2 regions of the Anabaena sphaerica FACHB-251 genome follow, and region 1 is predicted to be linked to the other one. Evidence: predicted binding sites of a transcription regulator. Region 1 holds the regulator's gene; the other holds the start of a gene.
The links. The regulator NtcA, encoded in region 1, controls nitrogen genes in cyanobacteria. The targets are predictions, from matches to a motif close to TNTGTANNNNNNNNTACANA.
Positions count from the first base shown of each region.

Region 2: the regulator NtcA is predicted to act here: its motif matches at 2,853-2,872, upstream of glnA (type I glutamate--ammonia ligase).

Region 1 is NZ_JACJQU010000030.1:29,336-36,704, forward strand. Features, by position in the region: gene H6G06_RS25710 (alkaline phosphatase D family protein) at 1-1,406, shown strand, start outside; gene H6G06_RS25715 (DUF3146 family protein) at 1,856-2,119, shown strand; gene H6G06_RS25720 (pre-16S rRNA-processing nuclease YqgF) at 2,231-2,668, opposite strand; gene H6G06_RS25725 (DUF3084 domain-containing protein) at 2,792-4,282, opposite strand; gene ntcA (global nitrogen regulator NtcA) at 4,462-5,133, opposite strand; gene fabI (enoyl-ACP reductase FabI) at 5,523-6,299, shown strand; gene hisB (imidazoleglycerol-phosphate dehydratase HisB) at 6,397-6,993, shown strand; gene H6G06_RS25745 (ABC transporter ATP-binding protein) at 7,126-7,369, shown strand, end outside.
Region 2 is NZ_JACJQU010000001.1:222,441-229,809, forward strand. Features, by position in the region: gene H6G06_RS00860 (class I SAM-dependent methyltransferase) at 1-570, opposite strand, end outside; gene gifA (glutamine synthetase inactivation factor IF7A) at 892-1,092, shown strand; gene glnA (type I glutamate--ammonia ligase) at 1,310-2,725, opposite strand; gene apcB (allophycocyanin subunit beta) at 3,092-3,601, shown strand; gene H6G06_RS00880 (ATP adenylyltransferase family protein) at 3,883-4,779, opposite strand; partial or broken gene H6G06_RS27960 (DUF2267 domain-containing protein) at 4,988-5,452, opposite strand; gene H6G06_RS00890 (CapA family protein) at 5,857-7,011, shown strand; gene H6G06_RS00895 (serine/threonine protein kinase) at 7,013-7,369, opposite strand, start outside.

The sequences.
Region 1 (7,369 bases):
GCAATAGCGCAGTGATTTGGAGCCGCAGCGATTGCACTTCCCGGATGATTGTAGAATATTCAACTAATGATAATTTCCGCAATAGTCGCCGAATTATTGGACAAGTGGCTGTGGAAAATACGGATTTTACAGCGCGAACTTATCTGAGTAATCTACCACCTGGACAAGATATTTTTTACCGCGTTATTTTCCAAGATTTAGCTGGTACTAATATTGACAGCGCCCCAGTGATGGGACATTTAAAAACTGCACCCCAAGGAAAGGGAAATGATATATTTTTTGCTTGGTCTGGAGATACCGCAGGTCAAGGTTGGGGAATTAATCCCGAATGGGGTGGTATGAAAATTTACGAATCTATCAGAAAATTAAACCCTGATTTTTTCGTTCATTCTGGTGATTATATTTACGCTGATAATCCCATTAAATCAGAAGTGATACTAGAGGATGGTAGTATCTGGAAAAACATCACCACAGAGGAAAAATCGAAAGTTGCAGAAACACTCAAAGAATTTCGCGGTAACTATATTTACAACCTGTTAGATGAAAATGTACGTCGCTTTAACGCCCAAGTTCCCCAACTAGTACAGTGGGATGATCATGAAGTCATAAATAATTGGTATCCAGGGCAAATATTAGATGATGATAGATACAAAATTAAGGATGTTAACTTATTAGCATCTAGGGCAAGACAAGCATTTTTAGAATATACGCCTATTCGGTTTGAGCGTAAAGACCCAAAACGCATTTATCGTAATTTTAATTATGGTGAATTGCTAGAAATTTTTATGTTAGATGAAAGAAGTTATCGTGGTAAAAACTCTCCTAATAACCAAACAGTATTAAGTGCAGAAACAGCATTTTTAGGTAATTCCCAATTACGTTGGTTAAAGAGTCAATTAAAAAGCTCAAAATCTACTTGGAAAGTAATTGCTAGTGATATGCCAATTGGTTTGATAGTACGTGATGGTAAAACCAATTTTGAAAATGCTGCTAATGGTGATGGAAAACAATTAGGAAGAGAATTAGAATTTGCTGATTTATTCCGGTTTATTAAACAGAATAATATCAAAAATGTGGTTTGGATAACTGCTGATGTACATTATGCAGCAGCCCATTATTATGATCCTAATAAGGCGCAATTTACAGACTTTAAACCTTTTTGGGAATTTGTCGCTGGTCCTCTGAATGCTGGTAATTTTGGACCTGCCCAATTAGATAATACCTTCGGTCCAGAAGTGAGATTTAAAACCGCATCGCCAGAAATAAAATTAAATCAACCACCGAGTTCAGGATTACAATTTTTTGGAACAGTGAAAATTGATGGCAAAACTGAAGTTTTAACTGTTAGTTTTCATAATTTGGAGGGTAAGAAAATCTATAATGTAGATTTACAACCAGAGGCTTAGGTATTGGTGACTGGTAAACGGGGATAGGGAATGTGGAGAATAACTACAATTGAAATTTGGGAAGGGGCTTTTGCCAACTCTTTGACCTTAACAAAGACTGCCCTAAAGATTTACTGTCAGGGCATAACTACTAATTCACGATCGCGTTACAATTTCTAGTCAAACATGACTGAAAATCACTAGTGTATATTAAGCCCTTCCTACTCCCCATCATCATTTCTTTTTCTCGATCCTGCGATCGCACCATCCAATTTAACTACCTAAGCAACTTCACAGAAAGCGTTAAATTTAATACATTCATACTACTTTTATTTTCGCAACCAGCAACATCAGTAAAAAATGAGAGTTTTTCCTTCTTTGCCAATTTGTCAATTTCAGAGATTTTTGGTACATAAAAATTAAGTCAACTACAAGGTTCACTTTTTATCCCTCATTGGACACCCAGCATAGTGAGTGCTAAACGTCTACCAGAAACCACCGCCCATGTCAGAATCACCCGCCAATCTTGGCAACATGGCTTTCTTGAAGGTGATGTCAGCGCCGGCGATTTTGAATGGCATTTTCAGTGGCATTTCCGGCGGGGAGAACTTTCTGTGAAGCCTTCCCAGGGTCGCGCTTTAATTAAAGAACCTCTCGGCCGCTTTTTGGAAAAACAAGATTACCAGTTAGAACCAGGGGGAGATTATGCTTTTACTATTCGAGCAGAACTGTAAATAGAAGAATTCAGGAGCCAGGAGTCAGAATGTACACAAAAACCTGAGATTAATTCTTGCCTATTGCCTTGCCTGTCTCCACAAAAAAATTTTCTCAGTAAACCTAATTAGTCAGTTGTCAGTAAGACTGCTGGAAGTTAAGCGGTTGAGGTAGCGTTCAATCAATAAGATGGCTACAATGTCATCTATGGGTCGCGGAGGCTGTCGCAAACCCTTTGGTAAGAGTTTGGTGAGTCCTGTTGGTGGAAACATTTGCCAATAGCGATCGCGTGCTTCTAGAGTTGTATAACGCTCATCAACTAAAATAATATTCAGGGATGGAATTAATTCCTGATTAAGTTGCTGTTTCCACTTTTTCGCGGTTGTTTGGTCTCCCATGACGATTAAGGAAATAGGAAAACTTTGCCGCAATGACGAAATCTGAGCGATCGCCTCAGTAGCAGGAACAACTTGATGATAATACAGCTGCCGATCCAATCCCATCACGGCTACACCACATTTATCTCGACCAGGATCAAAGCCTAAAATTGCTGGTTGTGTATTAGTCATAGGGAACAGGGAACAGGGAACAGGGAACAGGTAATAGGGAAGTGGGGAAATGGGGAGATGGGGAGATGGGAAGGATTAATCACCCAATCACCAGTCACCAGTCACCAGTCACCAGTCACCTATTTACGTGCTAAAAATAACTTGTCCATTCAAAATTGCTACAAGTTTTACTCTCAAAGGACCGGCTGTATAGGTATCCTCAGCTGCTATGGCTTTAATTTCCAGTGGTTGCTCGGACTGTTGCAATTGGGCAAAAAAGCGTATAAAAGTACCATCTATCTGGACTGTTTCCACAATACCAGCATTGCGAGCGCGAAATTGAGAAGCAGAAATGAGCAAGTCTAGACGTTGCCGTAATTGATATGATGTCATAGTTTTCATATCAGCAGATGTTGTAGCTAGAATCTCACCTGCGGAAAATACCAGTTGATTTGGCATTGCATCAGCAAAAAATTCTATCTGTTTTTCTCCCCTGACATAATTACCCGCAGAGAAAATTCGCACTACATATTCTCGACCATTTTGAATTTGTTTAATTAGTTGCTCAACTCTTTCTTGGGTAACACGCAATAGCTCTGTATTTGCAGGAATTGTACCAGGTTCGCTTAATTGAATGTTGGCATTGCGGTTAGCTTCCTGTAAAATTTGGATTACCACTTTACGAGCAGCAGCAGGTTGCTCTACACGAACTACACCAGCAGCTATAACTTGACCACGAACCAAGGCCAGTTTACCCAGACGCAGGTCACGGTATGACTGATAATATTTTTCTAACCTTGCTACTTCCTGTTCTAAGTATTTTTGCTGGTTTTCCAATTCTTTGAGGCGAGATTCTCTGGTAGCAATTACTTGTTCTCGCTTTTTAATTTCTAAGTTGCGATTTTGAATAAGTGTATCTAAATTAGCAATTTTCTGATCACGTTGTTCAATAACTTCTTGGCGATTAGCAAGCTCGCGATCGCGTTTTTCAATGGCTGTCTTGGCTTCCTCAATCGCTTTTTTGGCTTCAGTATATAGTCGCTGGCGTTCTGCCTTTAATTCTTCTACTGCGCTGTGCAATGCCTGACGCTGATTATAAAGGCTTTCTAGTTCAGCTATAGCTTGTCTGTACTGAATCACTACTTCACCAAGTCGGCTTTGAGTGCCTTGCAGTTGAGCTTGGGTTTTGGCTTGTTGGCTGATAGTGCGGTTAAGTTGAGCTTGTGTTATCCGTTGTTTAGCATTGGCAGCTTGTAAAGATTGATTAATTGTCTGTAAATCCTGCTGTGCCTGAGCTTGTTCTTTTCTAGCTTCATTAAGCTTTTCTTCTACCTGGCTTTTTTCAGTTTCTGCGGTTTTGAGTTGTTCTCGCTTGTTTCTGAGGTCTTTTTGAATATCCTCCAACTCAAACACCCCTTTCCGTAATCCTTCGTCAGCAGCAAATAAAATTGCTAAAGTTGAGGCAGAAATCACACCACCCGTAAAAATAGTTACTATTACCGCTGTGTTTTTGGGACGCAAATTGAATAATGAGAGGCGTGCCTTACCAACTTTTGTGCCGATGCGATCGCCCACTGTGGCAATCACGCCTCCCAGAATTAAAATTGCTGCTATCAGGATGTACCCGGTGGCCATCTTCAACTACCGCCAGAAATGCTTCCAGATACAGCCTACTACTTTCAACCATTGTCTGTGGGGGAAAGGAGATTGGCAAAAGTAGAATTTAGTCAATTTTTAAATTACCTCCGATTGTGGTATTTTTTCTCAAAACACAACTTGACAAAACTTGTACCAATTTCCTCCCCCAGCAGCTTTTAAGTAAATTGCTTACTTAATGTGACAGGTTTATGCACAGTAATCTTTTTCTTGTGGATGGAAATCATTTTTTTCTCGCGTAAATCTCCAAGCAATCTGGTGACAGTAACGCGAGTAGAACCGATGGCTTCAGCGATCGCCTGATGAGATAGCTTCAAATCAATGGTAATGCCATCAGCACAAGGTACACCAAAGTCTCGACAGAGAATTAACAAAAAACTCACCAACCGAGAACCCATATCTCGGTGAGCAAGGGTTTCAATCATCATCTCTGTCTGGAGAATCCGCGAAGATAGCCCCCGTAGCATCAACATTGATAATTCTGGATTTTCCTTGAGTGCTTGCTCTACTTGTTCAATTGGTGCAGAAAGTAATTCTACCGCCGTGAAGGCAACTGCATGGTAGAATCTATCCGACTTATTACCCGTTAGCAATGACAACACGCCAAAAACACTATTTTCCCGCAGCAATGCTACCGTTATTTCTTCTCCTGCCTCATATACCCTGGAAAGTTTCACAGCACCCTTGAGAAGAAAATAAACTCGTTCGGCGGGATCGCCGGGAAAAAAGATCGTTTTGTTGCGTTCAAACGTCTCCACAACCGGTGGAAAGGCTCCAGTTGCCATCTGACGAAAAACATTTGCTAGGGCTTTATCTTGTGTCACGATCATCTCCCTTCCCCTACCCAATGCCGGAAAAACAAAAACTGATTACCTAAGAATACACCTGAAAAATCAAGAAAGCACCGTCAACCTTTCTGTTTTTTCCTATACTTAAATTTATCACTTCATATTCATTTGTTTATCATGATACCTAATTGTTGTTATTTTTAGCTAAAAATTGTTGATCAGTAGTTTAACAAACTCAACTTAAGAGGTTTTTTGGCAGAAAAATTTTCCATATCTTTATAACTTCTTAAACAATCTGCAGAAATTTTGTCGCTCTCAACACCCTACTGAATTAAATTTTTTGAAAATCCCATCCCCAACTAGGTCAAAATATACTCAGCTTCTAGTATTGTAAATATGCTCCTAATGATTGATCACATTGACCTATTTCTATGCTGAATCTGTCCGGAAAAAACGCCCTAGTCACAGGTATTGCCAATAACCGCTCCATTGCTTGGGGTATTGCTCAACAACTACACCAAGCAGGTGCTAACCTGGGCATTACCTATTTGCCAGATGAAAAAGGCAAATTCGAGAAAAAAGTTGCAGAATTGGTGGAACCCCTCAAGCCCAGCCTATTCCTTCCCTGTAACGTTGAGAATGAGGAGCAAATTCAATCTACTTTTGAAACAGTGCGCCAGCAATGGGGTAAATTAGACATCCTTATTCACTGTCTGGCTTTTGCAAACAGAGATGATTTAACCGGAGATTTTAGTCAAACCTCCCGTTCTGGTTTCAATAAAGCTTTGGAAGTTAGTACCTATTCACTGGTACAGTTAAGCGGTGCTGCTAAACCTTTGATGACAGAAGGCGGTAGTATTATTACTCTCTCCTATTTGGGTGCAGTCCGAGCTATCCCTAACTATAACATCATGGGTGTAGCCAAAGCTGGATTAGAAGCCAGTGTTCGTTACTTAGCAGCAGAACTAGGACCCCAAAATATTCGCGTTAATGGTATTTCCGCAGGCCCTATCCGCACTTTGGCATCCTCAGCAGTAGGCGGCATTTTGGATATGATTCATCATGTGGAAAAAGTCGCACCCCTGCGTCGCACTGTCACTCAACTAGAAGTAGGCAATACAGCAGCTTTCTTGTGTAGTGATTTGTCTAGTGGCATCACTGGGCAAATCCTGTATGTAGATGCAGGATATGAAATCATGGGAATGTAATGGGGATTGGGGATTGGGGACTGGAGACTGGGAAAAATTAATCAACTCTTGCCTCTTGCCTTTTGCATGAGTGCCTTCTTTCAATGACTTACGACTCATGACTAACAACCGCATTGCTACAGTTAAGCGCACCACCGGGGAAACTGATGTACAAGTAACCATCAACCTCGATGGTACAGGCATCTGCAAAGCTGCCACAGGGATTCCCTTTTTAGATCATATGCTGCATCAAATCGCCTCTCATGGGCTGTTTGATTTGGATATTCAAGCCAAAGGTGACTGGGAAATTGATGATCACCACACTAATGAAGATGTGGGTATTACCTTGGGTCAAGCTTTACATCAAGCATTAGGTAATAAAAAAGGCATTGTCCGCTTTGGTAATTTCCTTGCGCCTCTGGATGAAGCTCTGATTCAGGTGGCTTTGGACTTTTCTGGACGACCTCATCTTAGTTATGGTTTAGACATTCCTACTCAACGGGTGGGAACTTATGACACCCAACTGGTACGAGAATTTTTTGTGGCGTTGGTGAATCATAGTCAAATGACCTTGCATATTCGCCAATTTGATGGTGTTAATTCTCATCACATTATTGAAGCAACTTTTAAAGCCTTTGCTAGAGCTATGCGGATGGCAGTAGAAATCGATCCTCGTCGTGCTGAAACTATTCCCAGTTCCAAAGGTGTGTTATAAGTTACTATTGGTAGCGCCAGAAAGCTACTCGCTTGGCGATAATTGACACATTAAGATAGTGGTGTTTATTATCGTGATACCGTAAAACTTGTAATCAGTCACACCCAATCGGTAATTGGTAATTTAACCACAATGAATTCTGTTGCAGAAACTCCTGAACCTCAACTGAATCCTGTAGATCAACCACCAGTAGTCCTAACTTCTGAGTTGCGAAAAGTCTATCGCACTGGTTTTTGGCTGAATCAAAAAGTTGTATCTCTCAAAAACTGTTCTCTACAAGTTTACCCAGGACAAACCTTTGGTTTGCTAGGTCCCAATGGTGCTGGCAAAACTACACTGTTAAAACTGTTACTAGGAATTATTCGACCTTCTGCCG
Region 2 (7,369 bases), on a different contig from region 1:
ACAAGCTACATCCAAAATGCGGAGTTGTCTTGGGGGAAGTCCCTGGAATTTTTGCAGTCCATGTTTAAGGGGAGCCAGAATCCGCCGTCTCATAGGATTGGCTGCACCACCAAAGAGAATTTCTACCTGTAAGTCATACAAGTTTGCTGACAGGTCGCTCAAATAACCATCAGTTTGGTGATGGAAGTTCTGCAAATAATAGTTGGGATAACCCTCTTGATATGTTTCTGGGGAAAAATCTTGATATCTATTTTGTGTGATTCGTTCCCACATCTGGGGTAAATCTAGACAAAGCATTGGATAGTAACGAAAAAAGTCTTCCCAGGAGTTATCAAATAATAAACTTTGGGGATATATTTGTTTTTGGGCATCCTGCCAATCTGCCTCTAGCAGCTGATTTAACCTGTTTTGTAGTTTGACAATCACCTCTGGAGAGGCGTTGCTCATTTGAACTACTGTGGGGTGGACTAGGTTTCTTAACTGTGAACTGAGGATTTTGTGAGCCAGGCCAAAGTAATTTTTGCTCTGTTGAAAGGTTTGATAAGTCAGCTTTGTTAAGTTATCCAGCATAAATAATAGGTGAAGTTTTATTGACTTTAATTATTTTATGTAACTAAAAGTCATAAATAAAGGTTTTTCTGAAAAAGCTACTCCTTTGGACTTATTTCCCAAGGGAAGATGAAGCGCAGGCAAGAAGGGATTTGACATCTGTAGCCGGAGGGGTCTCTTCTGGCTTGGGTAGCAATTTCCAGGGTTGGCGATCGCTCATTTATAAATTTTTGTAACAAAATTGTAATTCCGTAGTGTATGATACAGAATTATGGCTATTATGAATATGTGAAGCAAAAAAGTTAATCAACTATTACTAAAAAACTAGAGAGGATGGTAAGTATGTCTATTCAAGAAAAATCTCGTGCGTTAATGGTACGTCAACATCAGCAAGTTAAGAACCGTCAACAATCAATGCTGATGCGTGCTACACAGGAATTAGGTCTTCCCCAAGAACTATGCCACTACTGGAACCCCATTCAAGGGAAGATAGATCCTACTACACAAACGCTTTATAGCAGCAGTCATGCTTCCATGAGCTAAGAGTCCAGATGGATAGATTCTGAAGGAATATCTGAATAATAGTAAATATCCCAACTTGTTCTAATTCTATTTTTTAGCCAAATTGAAAACTAAAAAAAGCCACCCCAAAGGGTGGCTAAAAATTGACTTAATTGGAATATTAAGTATTAAGGGGTACAACAAGGTTGTACTCCTTTTGCGTTTGATATCCAGACGAAAACCCCTATACTGCTTGCAATTAGCAATCGTAATAGAGGAAAAATTCGTAAGGATGGGGACGCAACTGCATCTGCTTAACTTCGTTAGCCAGTTTGTAGTCAATCCAGTTTTGAATGAAATCTTCTGAGAATACGCCAGTTTCGGTTAAGAAAGCATGGTCATTTTCCAGTGCTTCTAAAGCCAATTCCAAAGAACCTGGAGTAGAAGGAATCTTAGCTAGTTCCTCTGGAGAAAGTTCATAGATATTCTTATCTAAAGGTTCACCAGGATGGATTTTGTTCTTGATACCATCAATACCAGCGCAAAGCATAGCAGCAAACGCTAAGTAGGGGTTAGAAGTCGCATCTGGACAACGGAACTCTAACCGCTTGGCTTTGGGGTTATTACCAGACAGAGGAATCCGCACAGAAGCAGAACGGTTCCCTTGGGAGTAAGCCAAGTTTACTGGTGCTTCATAACCAGGTACTAAACGCTTGTAAGAGTTTGTAGTGGGGTTGGTGATTGCTAACAATGCTGGAGCGTGTTTGAGAATACCACCAATGTAGTATAGTCCCATTTCACTCATACCAGCGTACTTGTCACCAGCAAATAAAGGCTGACCGCCTTTCCAAATAGATTGGTGACAGTGCATACCGGAACCGTTATCACCAAAAATTGGTTTTGGCATGAAAGTAACGGTTTTGCCGTACTTTCTAGCAACGTTTTTGATGACGTATTTGTAGGTCATTAGCCAGTCTGCTGCTTCGATGAGTTTACCAAAGCGGAAACCGAGTTCGCATTGACCACCAGTAGCAACTTCGTGGTGTTGCTTTTCAATAGGTACGCCACAGTCTTTCATAGTTAGCAGCATTTCTGTCCGCATATCTTGAAAGCTATCCGTTGGTGGAACTGGGAAGTAACCTTCTTTGAAGCGGGTTTTGTAGCCCAGGTTGGGGCCTTCCTCTCTACCAGTATTCCAACGACCTTCTACAGAATCTACGTAGTAGTAACCTGAGTTGGCGGTTTGGTCGTAGCGAACATCATCAAAGATGAAGAATTCAGCTTCTGGACCAAAGAAAGCTGTGTCACCAAGTCCTGTAGAAGCAAGGTAGTCTATTGCTTTTTGAGCAATTACACGGGGGCAACGGTTATACCATTCGCCTGTGCGTGGTTCTTTAATGCTACAAATAATACTTAGAGTTGGCTCTTTCATGAAGGGGTCGATCCAAGCTGTGTTTGGATCTAACACCATTGTCATGTCTGATTCTTCGATGCCTTTCCAACCCCGAATGCTGGAACCGTCGAAAGGAACACCATCAGTGAATGAACTTTCATCGATTTGGTCCTGGTACATGGTCAAATGTTGCCAAGTCCCTGGTGTATCAATGAATTTCAGATCAATCATCTGAATGTTTTTGTCTTGAATCATTTTCAAGACTTCTTTTGGGGTTGTCATTGTTACTCCTTATGTACCCATTTTCCTAAAATAAAACCAGACTTTGCCACAATATCCTCACTCTGCGGCGCTAACCCAAGTTGTGACACACCACCAGGAATATCGTAAATAGTTGACTTGAGGCAAGTTTGTGGTTTTTGTTACAGATCGTCTGGATTACAGGTTATATTAACCTTTCTTTCTTAATCTGCACAAAACAAGAAACTTCATCTTAACGGGGTCAACTTTGGCATAGAATCCTTAAGTAGTGGTATGGATGGTTTTGTGCCGTATCTATTTTATGTGAATGGCACAAAATTCTACTGGTGCATGAGTGCAACCAAATTAATATCAAATCATAGATAGTAACGATTGGGAGAAACCGGAATGCGCGATGCAGTTACAACTTTAATTAAGAATTATGACGTAGCCGGAAAATATTTTGACCGGAATGCGATTGATAGCCTCAAGTCTTACTTTGAAACTGGTACGGCAAGAGTGCAAGCGGCAGCTGCAATTAATTCTAATGCGGCAGCTATTGTTAAGCAAGCTGGTTCTAAGTTGTTTGAAGAACTACCAGAATTGATTCGTCCTGGTGGCAATGCTTATACAACTCGTCGTTATGCAGCTTGTTTGCGTGATATGGACTATTATCTACGCTATGCTACTTATGCGCTGGTTGCAGCCAATATGAATGTGTTGGATGAGCGTGTATTGCAAGGCTTACGGGAAACTTACAATTCTTTGGGAGTACCTATTAGCCCTACTGTGCGCGGTATCCAGATTATGAAGGATATTGCTAGGGAACAAGCAGCGGCTGCGGGGATTACTAATACTGCTTTTGTGGATGAGCCTTTTGATTATATGACTCGTGAATTGAGCGAACAGGATGTTTAACTAGATTTGTTGGCGAAGCGATTATAAATCGCGTCTACACAAACAAAGTCCTCATTGAGTGGGACTAATTTATGAGCGCACTTTGGCTGTTTGGGCAAGGTGCGTTTACTTTTTCTAATCCCAAATATAGCAGAAGGCAAGAGGCAATCTTGCTCTCATGCAAGAGTAAAACCCTTGTTATTCTTTGGTTTCAAGGACTAATCATGTCCTAATTATCCTGGCTACAGCTATATGAGTTCAGCTGAAGATGTGTTCTCCATTTACTTGCTCCCGTGGTGTAATTATCCGAACTTAATATTATTTGGGAAAGTAACATTCTTTAAAATATTCATGGGTCCTATATTTTTAAGTAGTTGCAATTGTTCAGTATTCCGCACCAGCAAAGCACCAGCAAACCCCAAAGAATTGATAGAAATTGACTCAAATTCTTCATGAGAACGGGGTACAATCAACATCCAATCTCGCGTAGCTAAAAGATTATAAGCCCTAGATTGTTTATGATTATCAACAGCCCCAATACCAACTGCCTCCAGTAAAGCATGATATTTTTCTAAAGTTACTATGGTGCTTTCTTCCATTTGAAGAGTTGTGAAAGCGTGTAAAAAAGGAAGTTCGGGTATAGATGCGATCGCATCTGAAAAATTTACATCTTTTATTAATGGTGTAATAGGAATCTCTTGACCAGAAAGAGGGACAATTTGTAAATGTTTATGTCGCTGACTCGCACCGGCAAGTTTACCGCCATTGTAAAATACTAAACCATCAAAATCAGCTAAAATTGCCCACATTGCGGCCAAATCTTCTAAAGTAAGTAAGCTTTCTTGTTCTTCAAAAGCGCGGGTAATAATTAGTAGATGATAATCTACAACATTGAATTTATTTAAAATGCACAGATGAGTATCAGAAATATCGGCAACAAATAAATCTTCTTCATAAGGCAAAAAAGGATTAAACTCTTTACCAGTTGCGGCAGTTTGTTTTTCTTGTTTTTCCTTAGCTGCTTTCTTACGGTTTAAGTTAGATAAGATCCGCACCAAGAATTTAACCCCATCCTGTTCGACAAATTCAAATTCCGTCGGGATAGATTTTAGCGCCCCGCATTCTAAAGCGTGTTCAGTCGTTTGTTTGACTTTGGTCCATAATGTTCCTGGTTCGAGTAATATTTTCTCCTGTTTCATCTGTGTTGATCGTGGCGGTGCTAAAATATTATATAGTAATCTCAATCATTAAATAACAAGCTCCCCGACTTCTCTAAGAAGTCGGGGATCTGAGGTTAGTACAAACTTAAACTATTTAGCTTATTTATTCGCCACACTCAAAATGTGTTTTGGTAACACTCAATAGGGGTTAATTAACGCTTAAAATCTCCCCTCTGCGTTTAATGAATTAAGTACGCACTGTTTCCGGCCAAAGTTCTCGCAATGCAGGTGGCATCATGTGAACAACGTCTTCAATTTCTCCTTGGGAAACTCGTTGAGCCATAATTTTGAAGACAGAACGCACCAAAGTTTCAGGATCAATATCAGCATTAACGTTGCGGAAGTAATCACGGATATGCTGTAAAAATTCCTCCTTTGTTCTATCTTTGGTCGGTGTTGCACCTGGTCGCCAATTTTCGTAGTAAAATCCACCTAAAAGAATGGGTAATTGCGCCCCTAATTGGGCAGCTTCTTCTACAGTCAAGCGTTACCTTTGGTCAGCGTAGCTATCGCGCAGTGCGTGTAATGTAGCTCGCAACCCTTGAAAAACTTGGTGTTTATTTTCCCAACCTAATTCTTTTGCTAACTCATTAATCCAAGGAATTGTTTTCTGTACAGTAGCATCAAAGGTATCTAATCCTGTCATTGTCATAATTATTTCTCCTGTCTTTGTGCTGCAATTGCTTGATAATTTATCTCAAAAAAACCGTTTACTAAGTTAAGTCAACATAAGCAAACATAAAACTATGAGGAGCATAGATACCCGACTTTTTTGATAATTAGAGTATCCAATTCTTACGTTGTTTAGGTTGAGTTACTGATTCAACTTAACTATAAAAAACTGAAAATTTTCTAACTTCTAACTAATGGAACATAATGTTTTATTTACTCCTCTATCTACTAGGAGATTAAGAAGATTTTTTAAATTATTTTTAAGTTCAAAACCAGCCAAGTTTTGAACTCTCTGTAATATAAAATACTCCGTTGTCCGACTAAATACCCAGCACTACTGATGTAGTTTAAGTTAAACTAATGGCAGTGTGTGAGGATAAAAATATGACAAATCGCAACCAAATAGAAATAGTTGCATTGAGTTTTCTGAGTGTGTGCTTTTGTCTGGGTATGAGTTTAGGAGTAACTATTAGATTTGGCAGAATACAGGAATCAAATGCAACTGCGACAGAGATTCCCCCATTTTCGCCCGATTCTATACCCAGCTTGGGAGATGAAGAACAAACAATCACTATTAAAGCTGTTGGGGATATTATTCCTGGTACTAATTTTCCTGACCATAGATTGCCAGGGAATCCTAATCAATTACTACCCCAGTCAGTTAGATCTTACTTACAAGAAGCAGATATTTTATTTGGTAATTTTGAAAGTAGCTTAACTAACCATCCCTACAGTGCAAAAGATATCAGTCGCGGACAAACTTTTGCTTTTCGTTCTCCTCCAGCTTATGCCCAATTATTTGCCGAAGCAGGTTTTGATGTCTTGAACATAGCCAACAACCACACAATGGATTTTGGTATAGTTGGATTTAAAGATACTGTCAAAAATTTAGAAGCTGCGGGTATTAAAACATTAGGTCATAAAAATCAAATTCTCTATTTAGAAGCTAATCAAATTCCTATTGCTATGATTGGCTTTACAACTTATGACTTATATAATTCTGTTCATAACTTAGAAGCTGCTCAAGCCCTAGTAAAAGAAGCTAAAAACAACGCCAAAATCGTGATCGTGTCGATGCAAGTAGGAGCAGAAGGAACCAGTGCTTTACACGTCAAAGATAAAACAGAATATTTCTATGGTGAAAACCGGGGTAACTCCTTAAAATTTGCCCGGATAATGATTGATACAGGGGCAGATTTGATTTTAGGACATGGACCTCATGTTCCGAGAGCGATGGAGGTTTACAAAGGTAAAATCATTGCTTATTCATTAGGTAATTTTTTAGGATACCGAACTTTAGCAACTAATGCCCAAACAGCTTACTCAATGATTTTAGAAGTCAAAATCAACTCAGAAGGTAAGTTAGTATCTAGTAAAATTATCCCCGTGCATTTAAATCGGCAAGGCATCCCACAAATCGATCAATATTTTCGCACTGTGGGATTACTGCGTTATTTAAATAATCATGATTTTCCTGATAGTAACCTGGCAATTAATAACAAGGGAGAAATTGTTGTTTTAAATCAAGAAACAGATTGAGCTAATTACTTTCATTTTCTGATTTTTCCAAAGACTTCTCTTCTTTTTGAGATTGACTTTCAGCAGGTGCATTTGACTTTGTTTCTTGTGTTGGTACAACCACAGCCGAAGAATCTGTACTCTGAGATTGCTTCGGTGGTGTTGCGGGTATAACCACAGAATTTTTAGGTTGTGGTGGTGCTGCTGGTATAACTACAGGTGCTTCTGATTTTTCAGGTTGGGGTAAGCCGTTCTTCTCAACAACAGGAGGTGAGATATTTTCTGGGGATGGGGTAGGTTGAGGAGTTGATTTAGCTTCCTGTAGCTTCTCAACTAATGATGGTGTGGGAGTAAGCACAGGCGTAGATGTGGTTCGCTT